Linked DNA regions of Shinella zoogloeoides. The protein of the gene in region 2 interacts with the protein of the main gene of each other region in a pairwise test. Links are inferred from orthologs where the notes say so. Each region holds a gene or a part of one and is shown on either strand. Other genes may lie near its edges.

Region 1 (6,894 bases), 1.8 Mb from region 2 along the record:
CCGGATACGGACGTGATCCATCTCGACAAGGTCATCATGAGCCGCACCGACACGCCGGACCGGCCCGATGTCTTCGTCGCGACGGGCACATGCGGCTTCGGCAATCCCACGAAGGGACCGATGACGGTCGCCTGCGACGGCACGCTTTCGCAAGGCGGCGTCTTCTCCGCCGCCTTCACGACGGACGGCAAGCCACCGACTTAGGTCCATCACGCGGAAAAATCTGCTTTTTTCCGCGGCAAATCGGGGATGGGCCGGGTTATTGCGCAGCACTCCGTAAATTCGCCAAGAATTGCCGGAAACAAAGGTTGACGGCACAGTCACAAAGACCTCATCTAGCCGCTAAGATAGTCGAGACTGAAGATTCCATGGCTTCCCGCGCATATAGCATCCCGAACCTCCTCACCTACGCCCGCATCGTGGCCGTTCCGCTGATCGTGCTCTGCTTCTTCGTCGAAGGGCGGCTGGAATCGTCGGATTTCGCGCGCTGGACGGCCTTCTGGCTGTTCGTCGTGGCGTCGATCACCGACTATTTCGACGGCTATCTCGCGCGCATCTGGAACCAGACGTCGAATATCGGCCGCATGCTGGACCCGATCGCCGACAAGCTGCTGGTCGCCTCGGTGCTGCTGCTGATGGCGGCCGACGGCACGATCGCCGGCTGGACCATCTGGGCGGCGATCATCATCCTGTGCCGCGAAATGCTCGTTTCGGGCCTGCGCGAATATCTCGCCGACCTCAAGGTCAGCGTGCCGGTGACGCGCATCGCCAAGTGGAAGACGACGATCCAGATGCTGGCCATCGGCTTCCTGCTGGCCGGCCCCGCCGGCGACAAGATCCTGCCTTATACGACGGAGATCGGCATCACCCTGCTCTGGGTCGCCGCGATCATCACCATGTATACCGGCTACGACTATTTCCGCGCCGGCCTAAAGCACATCGTGGACGAATAGTATGACCAGGCTCGTCTATTTCGCCTGGGTACGCGAACGGATCGGCAAGGGCGAGGAAGAAATCGACCTGCCCGCCTCGGTGAAGACGGGCAGCGATCTTCTCGCGCATCTCAAGACGCTGGGCGAGGACTATGCCCATGCGCTGGAGCACGAGAAGGTCATCCGCATCGCGATCAACCAGGAACATGTCGAGCACGACGAGCCGATCGCCGGCGCCCGCGAGATCGCGCTCTTCCCGCCGATGACGGGGGGCTGAGCCCGTGGCCGGCGACGCCTCGGTTCCGGTCATCGTTCGCGTCCAGCACGAGGATTTCGACGCGGCGGCCGAGACGGCGCGCCTCACGGAAAACCGGGCCGCAGCCGGCGCCATCGTCACCTTTACCGGGCTTTGCCGCGATGAAGGCGGAAAACTCTCCGCGCTGGAGCTGGAACACTATCCCGGCATGGCGGAGGCCGAGATCGGCCGCATCTGCCGGGAGGCCGTGCAGCGCTTCTCGCTTCTCGGCCTTGCCGCCATCCACCGGGTCGGCAAGATCGCGCCGGGCGAAAACATCGTGCTCGTCATCGCCGCCGCGCCGCACCGCCACGCCGCCTTCGACGGCGCGTCCTTCGTGATGGACTATCTCAAGACCTCGGCGCCCTTCTGGAAGAAGGAGCACTTTGCCGACGGCAACACCGGCGGCTGGGTCGACGCCAAGGAAAGCGACGACCGGGCGCGGGAGAAGTGGTCTTAGCCCGTCAGGGCACCGGCCGTTCACGCCGGAAGATGACCAGCAGCAGCACCAGCGCAGAAAAGATCACCAGGTCCCGCCACAGGAAATCGCCGTAGGCACTCCAGATGGTTTCGGCGAGCCCCATGGCCGCGCCGCCGAGCGCCGAGAGCAGCGGCGCCCCTGCCCCGCCGATGGCGGCGATGAACAGCACCTTCACGCCGAAAACGAGCCCGGCGCCAAAATCCATGTTGCCGTAGTAGGAGACGGCGAGGATGCCGGTGAGGCTGGCGATCAGCGCCGCGCCGGCATAGGCGGCGAGATAGACGCCCGCGGCATCGACGCCGCACAGTTCCGCCGCCTGCCGGTCTTCCGACACAGCCCGCCAGCGCCGGCCCCAGGCGGAGCGGGCGAGGAAGACATGGCCGATGGCGACGATAACAGCCATGGCCAGCGTATTCGCCAGTTGCAGAACCGTCAGCGCCACCGGGAAGGCGGGATCGTTCCAGAAGACCACCGGCGTCGAGAGCAGCGGCGGCAGCCACAGGCTGCGCGTTTCCGACGCGAGCCGCGCCGTCTCCATCAGCACCAGCACCACGCCGAGCGCGGCGACCACGACCGTGTTGTCGGAGGAAAAGGCGAGCGGGCGCATGACATGGCGGCCGATGACGAGGCCGGCACCGACACCGTAAAGGAGCGCGATCGCCGCGCCGAAGGCGAGCGCCGCCGGCAGGACGAGCCAGAGCTGGTTCCAGCCGTAGCCGGCAAACAGCACGAACATCTGCGCGGCGAAGGCGAAGAGCGCGCCATAGGCGATATCCGCGCGGCGCGTGACGGCAAAGGCAATTGAATAGCCGAAGGCGAGCACCGCATAGAGCGCTGCGACCGGCACTGCATTGGCGATCTGCTGGAGAAAATAGGCCATGGGTGTTCCACGCGTTTGCGAAATTATAACTGGCAAAATCGCTTTTACCAGTTAGAATATCGCCATGACCTTTTCCTGGACCCCGCATCGGTTTTCCGGCGGCGCGCTCGCCCTCGATGTCGCTAATTCCGTGGTGCTGCGCGCCGATCCCGAACGGCGGATCGATCGTTTCGCCGATCCGGACGTGATGGATGCCTTTCCCGGCGGCGCAAACCGGTACGGGGCGGAACGCCATCTCTTCGGCCCGCTCGAAGCGGTGAGCGGCGACGCGCGCGACGGGCTGGTCGACCTGCGCGAGGCGATCGACCGGCATTTTCGCGCGGAGGTTCTGGGTGCCGGGAAACCGGCGCTGCTGGCCGACCTGCTCGAAGCCACCGCCGCGGTCATGCGCCGGTCCGGCGCGCGGCCGCGGGCGCTCGATACGGCCACCGCCCGCTCCGCCCTCCTGCTGCTCGCACAGCCGGAGCCCGAACGGCTGAAAATCTGCCCGAACTGCCACTGGCTGTTCCTCGACCGCAGCCGCAACCGCTCACGCGCCTGGTGCGACATGGCCGTCTGCGGCAACCGGGCGAAGGCGAGCCGCCACTATCGCCGCAATCGCGAGGAGCCAGACCCATGAGACGCATGCTGACGATCCTGCTGCCGCTCGCGCTCCTCCTCACCGCCTGCCAGCGCGAAACAGGCCCCGATCCGCTGAAACTCACCGGAAAGATGTTCGTCTTCAACTACCGCCTCGCCTATGCGACCTATCTCGTCACGCTGGAACAGACCCAGCCGTTGCCGGCGGGCTCCATCGTGAAGGCCGAATTCGAGAATCCGGCGGGCGGCGCGGTGCTGACGCTGGAGCGCAGGATTTTCCCCAACCTGCCGCGCGTGGTGCTGGAGAGCCCTGACATCACCTGCGTGAAGAAGGACCAGCCCTACAAGGTCACGGTCTCGGTGATCGGCCCGGATGGCGCGCAACTGCAATCCCTGGAAACGCAGGTGACCTCCAACGTCGACCAAAGCATCCTTCCGGCAAAGGCACTCGTGGTCGGCCCCGGCTACGACCGGAACCCGGAGGTCTTCAAGGACGGCAAGGCGCCGGAGCATTTCGAAACGGCGACCTGCCCGACCTGACGCCCAAACGAAGAAACCGGAGCCTTGCGGCCCCGGTTCCAAAAATTATTTCAAAGGCTTCCGGCTGCAACCGGAAAAACCGATTCAGCCGACGATTTCGGTGTCGGAGAACCAGTACTTGATTTCCTGGGCAGCGGTTTCCGGGGCGTCGGAGCCGTGAACCGAGTTCTCGCCGATGGAAAGAGCGTGGGTCTTGCGGATCGTGCCCTCGTCGGCGTTGGCCGGGTTGGTGGCGCCCATGACTTCGCGGTTCTTGAGGATGGCGTTCTCGCCTTCCAGAACCTGAACGATCGTCGGGCCCGAGGTCATGCCTTCGACGAGTTCGCCGAAGAAGGGGCGTTCCTTGTGAACGGCGTAGAAGCCTTCGGCTTCGCGCTTGCTCATCCAGACGCGCTTGGAAGCCACGACGCGGAGGCCCGCATCTTCGAGCATCTTGGTGATCGCGCCGGTCAGGTTGCGCTTCGTCGCGTCCGGCTTGATCATCGAAAAGGTGCGTTCAATCGCCATTTTCCCGTTTCCCTTGGTTTTCCGGTGAAAGTGGCGGTTCAATAGCCGCCAACGCCCCGCAAAACAAGAGGGGCGCGGCGTTTGGCGAATTCAGCGGCAAACTTTCATGCTGCCGTCACACGATGGCCGACGCCGCCGTGCAGATCGAGGCATCGGCCGAACCACAATGCGACCGGGTCGTCCTCGGCCAGTACCCTCGTGCCCGCCGTCGTGCGCAGCCATTGCAGCGCGCCGAAGACGATGTAGTCGGGGAAAAGCGGTCCCTCACCGCCGATGAAGGGCTGGATTTTCAGCGTGTTGCGCAGGGGCTGGAGCCTCTTCGCGAAGCCCTCGATCTCCGCCCTGCCCGCGGCCGCGATATCCTCCAGCGACGCGCCGAGCCGCTCCTCGCGGCTGCGGCGGAAATAGGCCTGATCCGTCGGGTCCAGCAGGTTGTGGATGTCGAGAATGGCGATGCGGGTGACAGCCATGTGCAGCGCCGACTGCGACCAGCTCTCGATGAAGCGCGCCATCGCCTTGCCGCCCTCCCCGCCGAACAGCGACGGCCGGTCGGGATAGGCCTCGTCGAGATAGAGCGCGATCTCGAAACTGTCGCGCACCAGCCTGTCGCCATCGCGCAGCAGCGGCACGGTCGCAGTCGCACCGCCCTCGACCGCCTTGATCTCAGTGAAGCCGACCGGCACCGTCTCGTAATCGAGCCCCTTGTGGGCGAGCGACATCACCGTCTTCCAGACATGGGGCGAAAACTGGCGGGCCTTGTCGGTCCCGGCAAGGGCGTAGAGCAGTCGGGTCATGAAAACCTCTTCGTTCGGATCGGCGCATTGGAGCGCAGGGCGGCGAGGAGTGCAAATCAGATAATTTCATGGATCGCATTCATGCGAGCAATGGCGGCCTGCGATATAGTCGCGGCGTTGCAGGGAGACCCCGTATGCTCAACCACTACCGCATGTTCGCCGCCTACAATGCCTGGGCCAACCGCGCGCTCTACGAAGAGGTCGGCAAGCTCGACGATGCCGCCTATCGCAAGGATCTCGGCGCCTTCTTCGGCTCGCTGCACGGCACGCTGAACCACCTCCTCACCGCCGACCGCATCTGGATGAAGCGCTTTACCGGCGAGGGGGAAGCCCCAAAGAGCCTCGACACGATCCTCCACGAGGATTTTGCGGGCCTCAGAACCGCCCGACAGGCCGAGGATGCACGCCTTGCAGCCTTCGCCGCTTCGCTGACGAAAGAGAGAATCGTAGCTGACTTCACCTACAGCCCGCTCACCAATCCCGCAGTCGTCACCCACCCGCTCGGCGCGGCGCTGACCCACCTCTTCAACCACCAGACCCACCATCGCGGCCAGTGCCACGCCATGCTGACAGCGCTCGGCGGGCCGAGCATCACGCTGGACCTGATCTATTTCGTTCGTACCGAGGGCAAGGAATTCCTGTAAATTTTAGGGTGAGTAGCATCTTCCTGTTCCTGCAACAGTAGTGATACAGTGATGGGGTATGGAAGCGCTCGGCATCGATTTTGGGGGCTGCTCCGCCCTGTCACCCAGGTGACAGGCTCGGGCGATCGGTGATGGGATAGTCGCTGCCATTGGGGCTGACGCCGGATGGCGCGTGCCTCGCCCGGAGAGAGGAAAAGCAATGGCAAGAACGACCGAAGAGTGGGCCGCCCTGCTCGGAAGCACGCTTTGCAAGATGTCACGCGTTTACGGCACCGACGCCCCGAACGCCTACTTGCCGGAAGAGTGCTATCCGGTCATCGAGAAGACGCTCGACGTGGCGCTGCAGGAAGCGCGCGCGGAGGGGTATGCAGCGGCGATGCGAGACCTGCAGCAGAACCGCGCGGTGCGCGCCGCAAAACCGCAGCGCTCGACGATGATCAGCCAGGTCATGCGGGCGATCCCGCTCGCCCGGCGCATCGCCTGACACGGCACCGGTTTCACGGAGCGGCGCAGGGACAGCGCCGCCCCATGAAACGGGCGCCCTTGCCTATCGTCAACTTTGGTTGAATCCTTAGCTCAGCACACGCAAAATTAACCGCACAATCCGATAGTTACGCCGACTGACCTCCCAGCGCGCGGACGCCTTCCGCCGCGCCCCACCTGACGGCGTTTCATGACGAGCAAAGCCACTCCAGCCCTCAAAGACGCCCAACCGGCCGTTTCGCCCATCATGGCGCGCATCGCGCATGTCATGGCCAATCTCGGCATCGCCCCGCTGCCGCGCAATTACGAACTGCTGTTCGAGGCGCTGAACGGCAATGCGGGCGTTGCGCGCGAGATCGCGGCCCTCGGCAAGACGCCGGACCAGGCTTCCCTCGATGCGATCGCGCTGCGCCATTCGCTGCCGAGCCACAATGTGCTCGCCGCCGGGCAGGCCGCGGGAGAAGCCGTACTTCTGCTGACGGAAATCTCCAGGGCGGCGGAGGAGAACCATCGCCAGCGCGCCGCCGCCGTGCAGGAGCTGGAGGAGATCGCCGCCCGTATGGACAGGAACCCGGTGCTCGGCCTTTCCGATTTCGCCAGCGATACGGTCCGTCTCCTTTCCCTCGTGCGCGATATCCTCGGGAGCGACCGGGCGACATCCGCAAGGATCGACGACCTCCAGGCGCATCTCGACGGTCTGCGTTCCGGCCTGTCGGTGACCCGCGAGGCGCTGACCCACGACCCGGTGACGGGCCTTGC
Region 2 (6,946 bases):
CCATCGGCCTGCCGGTGAAGCTGCTGCACTATGGCCTGCTCACCGTGCTTTCGCTCGTCGTGGTCGGCGCCCTGAAGGCGGTCGGCATCATCCTGGCCATCGCCATGCTGGTGGCCCCGGGCGCCATCGCCGCCCTGCTCACCCGGCGCTTCCCGAGCATGCTGATGGTCGCCGTCGCCGTCGCCGTCGGGGCCACCTTCCTCGGCATCTGGCTGAGCTTCATGCTCGACAGCGCGCCCGCGCCCACCATCGTGCTCCTGATGACCATCGTCTTCGTGTTCGCCTTCCTGCGCCAGGTGCTGGCGAGCCGCAGGCCGGCGATCGATGCCCGCAGGGAGGCCTGATCCGGCGCGGCTTTCACTCTGTCGACAGCCATCCGGTTTCCGTCTATCGTCCGGCGCAAATGGCCGGCCGTGCTTCGCGGGCGGCGGACTGCAACGAAAACAGAGCGGCAACGGGACGGCATGGCGCATATCGGTATCGTCGGCGGTGGCCTCATGGGCTGCGCCACAGCGCTCAATCTCATGGAACAGGGCCACAGCGTCACCATCCTCGAACGGGATGCCGGCGGCCTGCCGGCCTCGGTCGGCAATGCCGGCATCCTCGCCGTGCCGGAAATCGATCCGCTCGCCCGGCCGGACATGCTGCTCTCCGTGCCGAAATGGCTGCTAGATCCGCTCGGGCCCCTCACCGTGCGCTGGCAGGACCTGCCGGCGCTGACGCCCTGGCTCCTGAAATTCCTGCTCTCCGCCCGCGCCGGCAAGGCGGCGGAAAGCCGCGCGGCCATGCTCTATCTCATGAAGACCGCCGAGGCCGACCATATCCGCCTCGGCACCTTCGCCGGCATTTCCGGCCATATCCGCGACACCGGCGCCCTGACGGTGTTCGACAGCCTTTCGGCGCGCGACAAGGCATTCGCCCATGAAGCGGAAAACGCCAGGCTGGTCGGCTGCAATGCCGAGAAGCTGGATGTCGAGGAAGCCCGCCGCCGCGTGCCGGCGCTGCAAGGCGCCTTTGCCGGCGCCACCTTCAACGACGGCTACAAGACCTTCGAATATCCGCTGACCTTCCTGCGCCGGCTGCAGGCGGCCTTGCGTGAGCGCGCGACGCTGCTCGACGCCACCGTCTCCTCGGTGCGGCAGACCCAGGACGGCGTGGTCGTGCGCACGGAGGGCGGCCGGGAATTCACCTTCGACAGGCTGGCGATAACGGCCGGCGTCTGGTCGCGCCGCTTCGTCGCCGATCTCGGCCTGAAGGTGCTGCTGGAGACCGAGCGCGGCTACAACACGACCTTCATGAACCCCTCGACCACGCTGGAAATGCCGGTGTTCTTCTCCGAGCACGGCTTCGTCGCGACGCCCTTCGAAAACGCCCTGCGCATCGGCGGCGCGGTCGAGCTCGCCTCGCCGGAAGCGCCGGCCAACTACAAGCGCGCCGCCGCCATGCGCCGGAAGATGCGCCGCTACGTGCCCGACCTTCAGGAAGAAGGCGGCACGGAATGGATGGGCCGACGCCCATCGACGCCCGACACGCTGCCGGTCATCAGCCTGCATCCGCAGGACCCGCGCATCGCCTTTGCCTTCGGCCACGGCCATCTCGGCCTGACGCTGTCGGCGACGACCGGCCGCCACGTCGCCCGGCTGCTTTCCGGCGAAGGCGAGAGCGCGCTCGCCCCCTTCTCCATCGCCCGCTTCCAGTAAGCGCGCGATCTGCTGAACGACGACAAAAGCCCTATAAAAACAAAAAGAAAGTGACCAACCATGCACAAGGTTATTTTTGACACGGATCCCGGCGTCGACGACGCCATGGCGCTGCTGTTCCTGCACAATCATCCCGAGATCGACCTGATCGGCATCACCACCGTCTTCGGCAATGCCTCCATCGAGACGACGACGCGCAACGCGCTGTTCCTGAAGCGCGAATGGGGCATTGCCGCGCCGGTCGCGCGCGGCGAGGGCAAGACCTACAATCCGATGCGCAACCCGATCGACTGGCCGGTGATGATCCACGGCCATGACGGGCTCGGCAATATCGACGTGCCCGAGGTAATCGACCTGCCGGTCGATCCGCGCCCGGCGCACCGCTTCATCATCGAGACCGTCCGGGCCAATCCCGGCGAGGTGACGCTGATCGCCGTCGGCCGCATGTCGAACCTTGCCTATGCGCTGAAGGAGGACCCCGCGATCGCCGGCCTCGTCAAGCAGGTCATCATCATGGGCGGTGCCTTCGACGTGCCGGGCAACATCACCCCCGCCGCCGAGGCCAACATCCATGGCGACCCGGAGGCCGCCGACGTGGTGATGGGCGCGCCGTGGAAGGTGGTGGTCGTCGGCCTCGACGTGACGATGAAGACCGTCATGACGCGCAAGCGCCTCGCCGAACTGACCGCCGAGAACGGCAGGCACCTGACGCTGCTCTCCGACATCTCGCAGTTCTACATCGACTTCTACGGACAGCATGTGAAGGACGAGGGCATGGTGGTGCACGACAGCTGCGCCTGCGTCTATCTCGTCGCGCCCGAACTCTTCACCACCCGCAGCGGCGCGATCCGCGTCGTGGCCGGCGGCATCGCCGATGGCCAGACGATCCAGAAACCGGATGCCCGCAGCTTCCCGCCCGGCAACTGGGACGACCTGCCGAGCCAGCACGCCTGCATCGGCATCGATGCGCAGAAGGTGATGGCGCTGCTGGACGAGACGCTGGTGCGCTGAAGCCGTTCCGCCAAAGCCGTGAAAATCCTGTCGCCGGCCGGTGCCCTTACCGGCCGGCGTTTTCGTTCCACCAGCGCAGGACGCGCAACGCCCGCAAGGTGATCCAGCGCGACGGTTCGCCCACCGTCTCCATCTCGAACCAGACCGGCCCCTTCAGGGACCAGTCGAGCCGCCACCTGCCATCAGCCATCTGTTTTGAGCGCAGGTGCGCGACGGCTTCCGCAAGGCGCTGATCGGGCACGCCGCCGGCCGCCCGGAAATAATCGAGCCCGCGCAGGACGTCGTAGCGCCACCGGTACGGATAGAGAAAGGCGAGATAGCGCTCGTCGACCACCGCGCCGCTCGTCAGCCCGCGCAAAAGCCGGCGCTCGAGGAGATATTCTTCGCCCGCCCGCCGCGCGGCAGCGATTTCCGGCGTTATCCCCTTTGCGCGCCCGTAGGCGAGGAGCGCCTCGAGCACATTGATCGTCGTGTGGAAGGAGGAACGATCGGAGCCGTTGCAGCGCTCGCAGTTCCAGCCGCCGTCCGCCTGCCGCTCGCCAAGCAGCCGCGCGACGATCGGCGAAACGTCGACGCCGAAATAGACGCCGGCCGTCACCGTGCGGGCATTGATGCATTCCTCCACCTCGCCATCCCAGAAGGGCTGGCCGTCATGATCCCAGCGTGAATGCTGGCCGACGAGCCGGATCGTCTCGCGGGCCTGCAGGGAGGCCGGATCGAGGCCGAATTCGCAAAGCTGCTGCAGCGAGAAGCAGGTGGCCGTCCAGGCCTGGCCCAGCTCGCGCCACTTCTCCTGCGTGTAGCCGGCAGGCATGAAAGCGCCGCCGGCCCATTGGCCGTCCGCATCCTGATGCGACAGAAGCGCCGCGCCCCAGCCCTCGGTTTCCACCTTGGCACGCTCAGCCTGCCATTCGGCCTCGGGCGTATCGAGCAGATCGCGCATGACCTGCCAGCGGATCGCCGGGTCCGAATCCAGAAGCCAGTCGATGACGGAGCCGGAGGATGCCATGGGAAAAGCCTACCAGCCCCGGCGGGCAATTTCTATTGTGGCGTTGCCGGCAATTGCCAGTCGATCGGCTTGCGTCCGTGCTTTTCGAGGAATTCGTTCGCCTTGGAGAACGGCCGCGTGCCGAAGAAACCGTTATGCGCCGAGAGCGGCGACGGGTGGGGCGAGCGCAGCACGAGATGGCGGTTGCGATCGACGAAGGAGGCCTTCTTCTGCGCGTAGGAGCCCCAGAGGATGAAGACGACGGGCTTTTCCTGCTCGTTGACGGCCCGGATGACCGCATCGGTGAACCGCTCCCAGCCCTTGCCCTGATGCGAGGCGGCGCGGCCCATTTCCACCGTCAGCACGCTGTTGAGCAGCAGCACGCCCTGCTTGGCCCAGTGCTCCAGAAAGCCGTGACGGGCCGGCGGGATGCCAAGGTCTTCCTGCATTTCCTTGTAGATATTGACCAGTGAGGGCGGGATGCGCACGCCGGGCTGCACGGAAAAGCACAGGCCATGCGCCTGCCCCTCCCCGTGATAGGGATCCTGCCCGAGGATGACGACGCGCACCTCGTCGAGCGGCGTCAGGTCGAGCGCGCGGAAATATTCCGCGCCCTTCGGGAAGATGCGCCGGCCATCCTGCTTCTGCTCCAGCAGGAAGGCTTTCAGCTCGGCCATATAGGGGCTGGAGAATTCGGCCGCCAGCGGCGCCTTCCAGCTCTCGCCGACCTTTACCTCGCTTGCCGCCATCGTCTGCTCCCATCCTGTCTTGAGCTGGCGAGTTTAGCGCCGGATGACGGCGAGGACCGGCGCGAGGACCGGTCATCCACAGCTAATCTTGCGCGACGCCGAGCACTGCCATCAGGTTTTTCATGCGCGTAGCGGCAAGTTCCGGCCTGTCGAGCACGTTCGCCCGGTCGGCGAGGCGGAAGACATCGGCATAGTGCAGGACGCCGCGGGCGGACTGCATGCCAGCCGGCATGGTGAAATGAGCCTGATGGCCGTTCAGCCAGGCGAGGAAGACAACGCCCGCCTTGTAATATTGCGTCGGCGCCTCGAAGATTTTTCGCGACAGCGGCACGGTGGGCTCGATGACGGCGCGGAAGGTGGCGACATCGCCCGATGCGAGCGAGGCCAGCGCCTTCGAAGCCTGCGGCGCCACCGCATCGAAGATGCCGAGCAGGGCGTGGCTGTATTTGCGCCCGTCGCCCTCGATCAGTTCGGCGTAGTTGAAATCATCGCCGGTGAAGCAGAGAACGCCGTCGGGCAGCCGGTCGCGCAGTGCCACTTCACAGGCATTGTCGAGCAGGGAAATCTTGATGCCCTCGACCTTGTCGCGGTTCTCCGCGATGATCGACAGCACGGCGTCCAAGGCCGGCTCGAAACTGTCCGAACCCCAATAACCCCTCAACTGCGGATCGAACATGTCGCCGAGCCAGTGCAGCACCACCTTGTCCTTCGCCTGGCCGAGGATGCGGCCGTAGACCTTGCGGTAATCGTCCGGCGACTGCGCGAGGTGGGCGAGCGCGCGGCTCGCCATCATGATCGCCCGGCCGCCGTGCTTTTCCACGAAACCGACCTGCTCCTCATAAGCCCTGATAACGTCGTCCAGCGAGCGGGCGTCGGCCGGGTTGAGATGGTCCGTGCCCGCGCCGCAGGCAAGATCGGCGCCCGGCACGGTCCTCGCATCGGCGAGCGAGCGGCGGATCAGCTCCTGCGCGCCGGCCCAGTCGAGCCCCATGCCGCGCTGCGCCGTGTCCATCGCCTCGGCGATGCGGAAGCCGAGCGACCAGAGATGATGGCGGAAGGCCAGCGTAGCTTCCCAGTCGACCGCCGGCGCCTCCCACGGCCGCATGTCGCGGCGCGGATCGGACACCACATGGGCGGCGGCATAGGCGATGCGGTTGAAGGCCGGCGCGGCGGCCGGGCGCTCCGTGGGCGTGCCCACGAGCGAATAGGCTTCGACGCCGCCATCGGCGCGCGGCAGGGAAAGGCTGATCGGCATGGAGTCCTCCCGAAGGTCTTGTCAGGCAATAATTTAGATCGTTCCAAATTTCAAGATGAATTTTGAAAGCTTCATCAAAGGGAGCGATCAACGACGCAAAAGGGCTGCTGATACGCCAACCGCCGGTGTTAGAGACCGGTAAACCCGCTTCAACAAATATGCCGATCCCGCTTGACAAATTTGGAACGATCCAATTAATTACCGACAACAAGCGGGACAGGAGCACCCGCCCAGGGAGGAATGGACGTGAACAAGAGCCGGGTGACAGTCGTCGACATTGCGCGCGCCGCCGGCGTGTCGAAGTCGACCGTCTCGCTCGTCCTGCAGGCAAGTCCGCTCGTCAACGAGGCGACCCGCGCCAAGGTGAACGCCGTTATCCGCGAGCTCGGCTATGTCTACAATCGCGGCGCGGCGAACCTGCGCCAGTCGGCCTCCTCGCGGATCATCGGCATCATCGTCAACGACCTCACCAACTCCTTCTTCGCGGAGCTGGCGGTCGGCATGGACATGGTCATGCAGTCCGCCGGCTACGTGCAGTTCCTGTCGAATTCCGCCGAGAACATCGACCGCCAGCGCGAGGTCATCGCCTCGATGCGCGAGCACGGCATTTCCGGCCTCATCATCTCGCCGGCTCGCGGCACGGAGGCGGCGGACCTCAAGCCGCTCGCCGCCAGCGGCATCCCCGTCGTCGCCGTGGTGCGCAACGTGGTCGGCGCAAAGGTCTCCTCGCTGTTTTCCGACAACTATGCCGGCGCAAAGGATGCGGTGCGTCATCTCATCTCGCTCGGCCATCGCCGCATCGCCTTCCTCGGCGGCATACCCAACACCACGGTCTTCACCGAGCGCGTGGAGGGCTGGCGCGACGCGCTGGCGGAAGCCGGCCTCGATGCGCCCGATACGCTCGTCATCGGTTCGGCGGCCTCGCGCGCTGGCGGCGTCGCGGCCATCGAGCGCGCGCTTCTGCTGCCCGACCAGCCGACCGCCGCCCTCTGCTTCAACGACGCGGCCGCCTTCGGCGTCTGCGACGGCCTGCGCGCCGCCGGCAAGGAGCCCGCCCGCGATTTCGCCGTGGTGGGTTTCGACGATGTGATCGAGGCGGAAACCGCCGTGCCGGCGCTGACAACGGTCTCCGTCGATCCGCAGGGCATGGGCCGGCGCGCCGCGCAACTGCTCCTGAAACAGATCAACACGGGCCGGGTGGAGCCCGAGGCGATCGTCAGCTCCGTGCGCCTCGTCGTGCGCC

Evidence for each region. Proteins that work in one complex are often made in the same cells at the same time.
Region 1: the proteins of ung (region 2) and ndk interact in binary tests that used the Escherichia coli proteins (3 or more experiments, as listed by UniProt). The link is inferred for Shinella zoogloeoides from one-to-one orthologs.

What each region holds. Positions count from the first base shown.
Region 1 is NZ_CP132311.1:1,109,755-1,116,648, reverse strand. What follows is about bases 2,504-5,428. They hold ndk (nucleoside-diphosphate kinase), read right to left. Parts: upstream 4,215-5,428; coding sequence 3,792-4,214; downstream 2,504-3,791. Other genes in these bases: Q9316_RS06440 (DinB family protein), read left to right, coding at 5,143-5,428; Q9316_RS06445 (glutathione S-transferase family protein), read right to left, coding at 4,319-5,008; Q9316_RS06455 (hypothetical protein), read left to right, coding at 3,204-3,707; Q9316_RS06460 (CGNR zinc finger domain-containing protein), read left to right, coding at 2,653-3,207; Q9316_RS06465 (branched-chain amino acid ABC transporter permease), read right to left, coding at 2,504-2,588. In the rest of the region: Q9316_RS06485 (hypothetical protein), read left to right, coding at 1-204; pgsA (CDP-diacylglycerol--glycerol-3-phosphate 3-phosphatidyltransferase), read left to right, coding at 369-953; moaD (molybdopterin converting factor subunit 1), read left to right, coding at 955-1,209; Q9316_RS06470 (molybdenum cofactor biosynthesis protein MoaE), read left to right, coding at 1,214-1,687; more of Q9316_RS06465, read right to left, coding at 1,692-2,503; more of Q9316_RS06440, read left to right, coding at 5,429-5,652; Q9316_RS06435 (hypothetical protein), read left to right, coding at 5,852-6,136; Q9316_RS06430 (GGDEF domain-containing protein), read left to right, coding at 6,326-6,894. UniProt on the Escherichia coli protein: Major role in the synthesis of nucleoside triphosphates other than ATP. The ATP gamma phosphate is transferred to the NDP beta phosphate via a ping-pong mechanism, using a phosphorylated active-site intermediate.
Region 2 is NZ_CP132311.1:2,957,310-2,964,255, forward strand. Bases 2,601-5,577 are described here. They hold ung (uracil-DNA glycosylase), read right to left. Parts: upstream 4,449-5,577; coding sequence 3,753-4,448; downstream 2,601-3,752. Other genes in these bases: Q9316_RS15560 (nucleoside hydrolase), read left to right, coding at 2,601-2,711; Q9316_RS15565 (squalene cyclase), read right to left, coding at 2,758-3,720; Q9316_RS15575 (dihydrodipicolinate synthase family protein), read right to left, coding at 4,531-5,577. In the rest of the region: Q9316_RS15550 (metal ABC transporter permease), read left to right, coding at 1-344; Q9316_RS15555 (NAD(P)/FAD-dependent oxidoreductase), read left to right, coding at 465-1,700; more of Q9316_RS15560, read left to right, coding at 1,761-2,600; more of Q9316_RS15575, read right to left, coding at 5,578-5,703; Q9316_RS15580 (LacI family DNA-binding transcriptional regulator), read left to right, coding at 5,950-6,946. UniProt on the Escherichia coli protein: Excises uracil residues from the DNA which can arise as a result of misincorporation of dUMP residues by DNA polymerase or due to deamination of cytosine.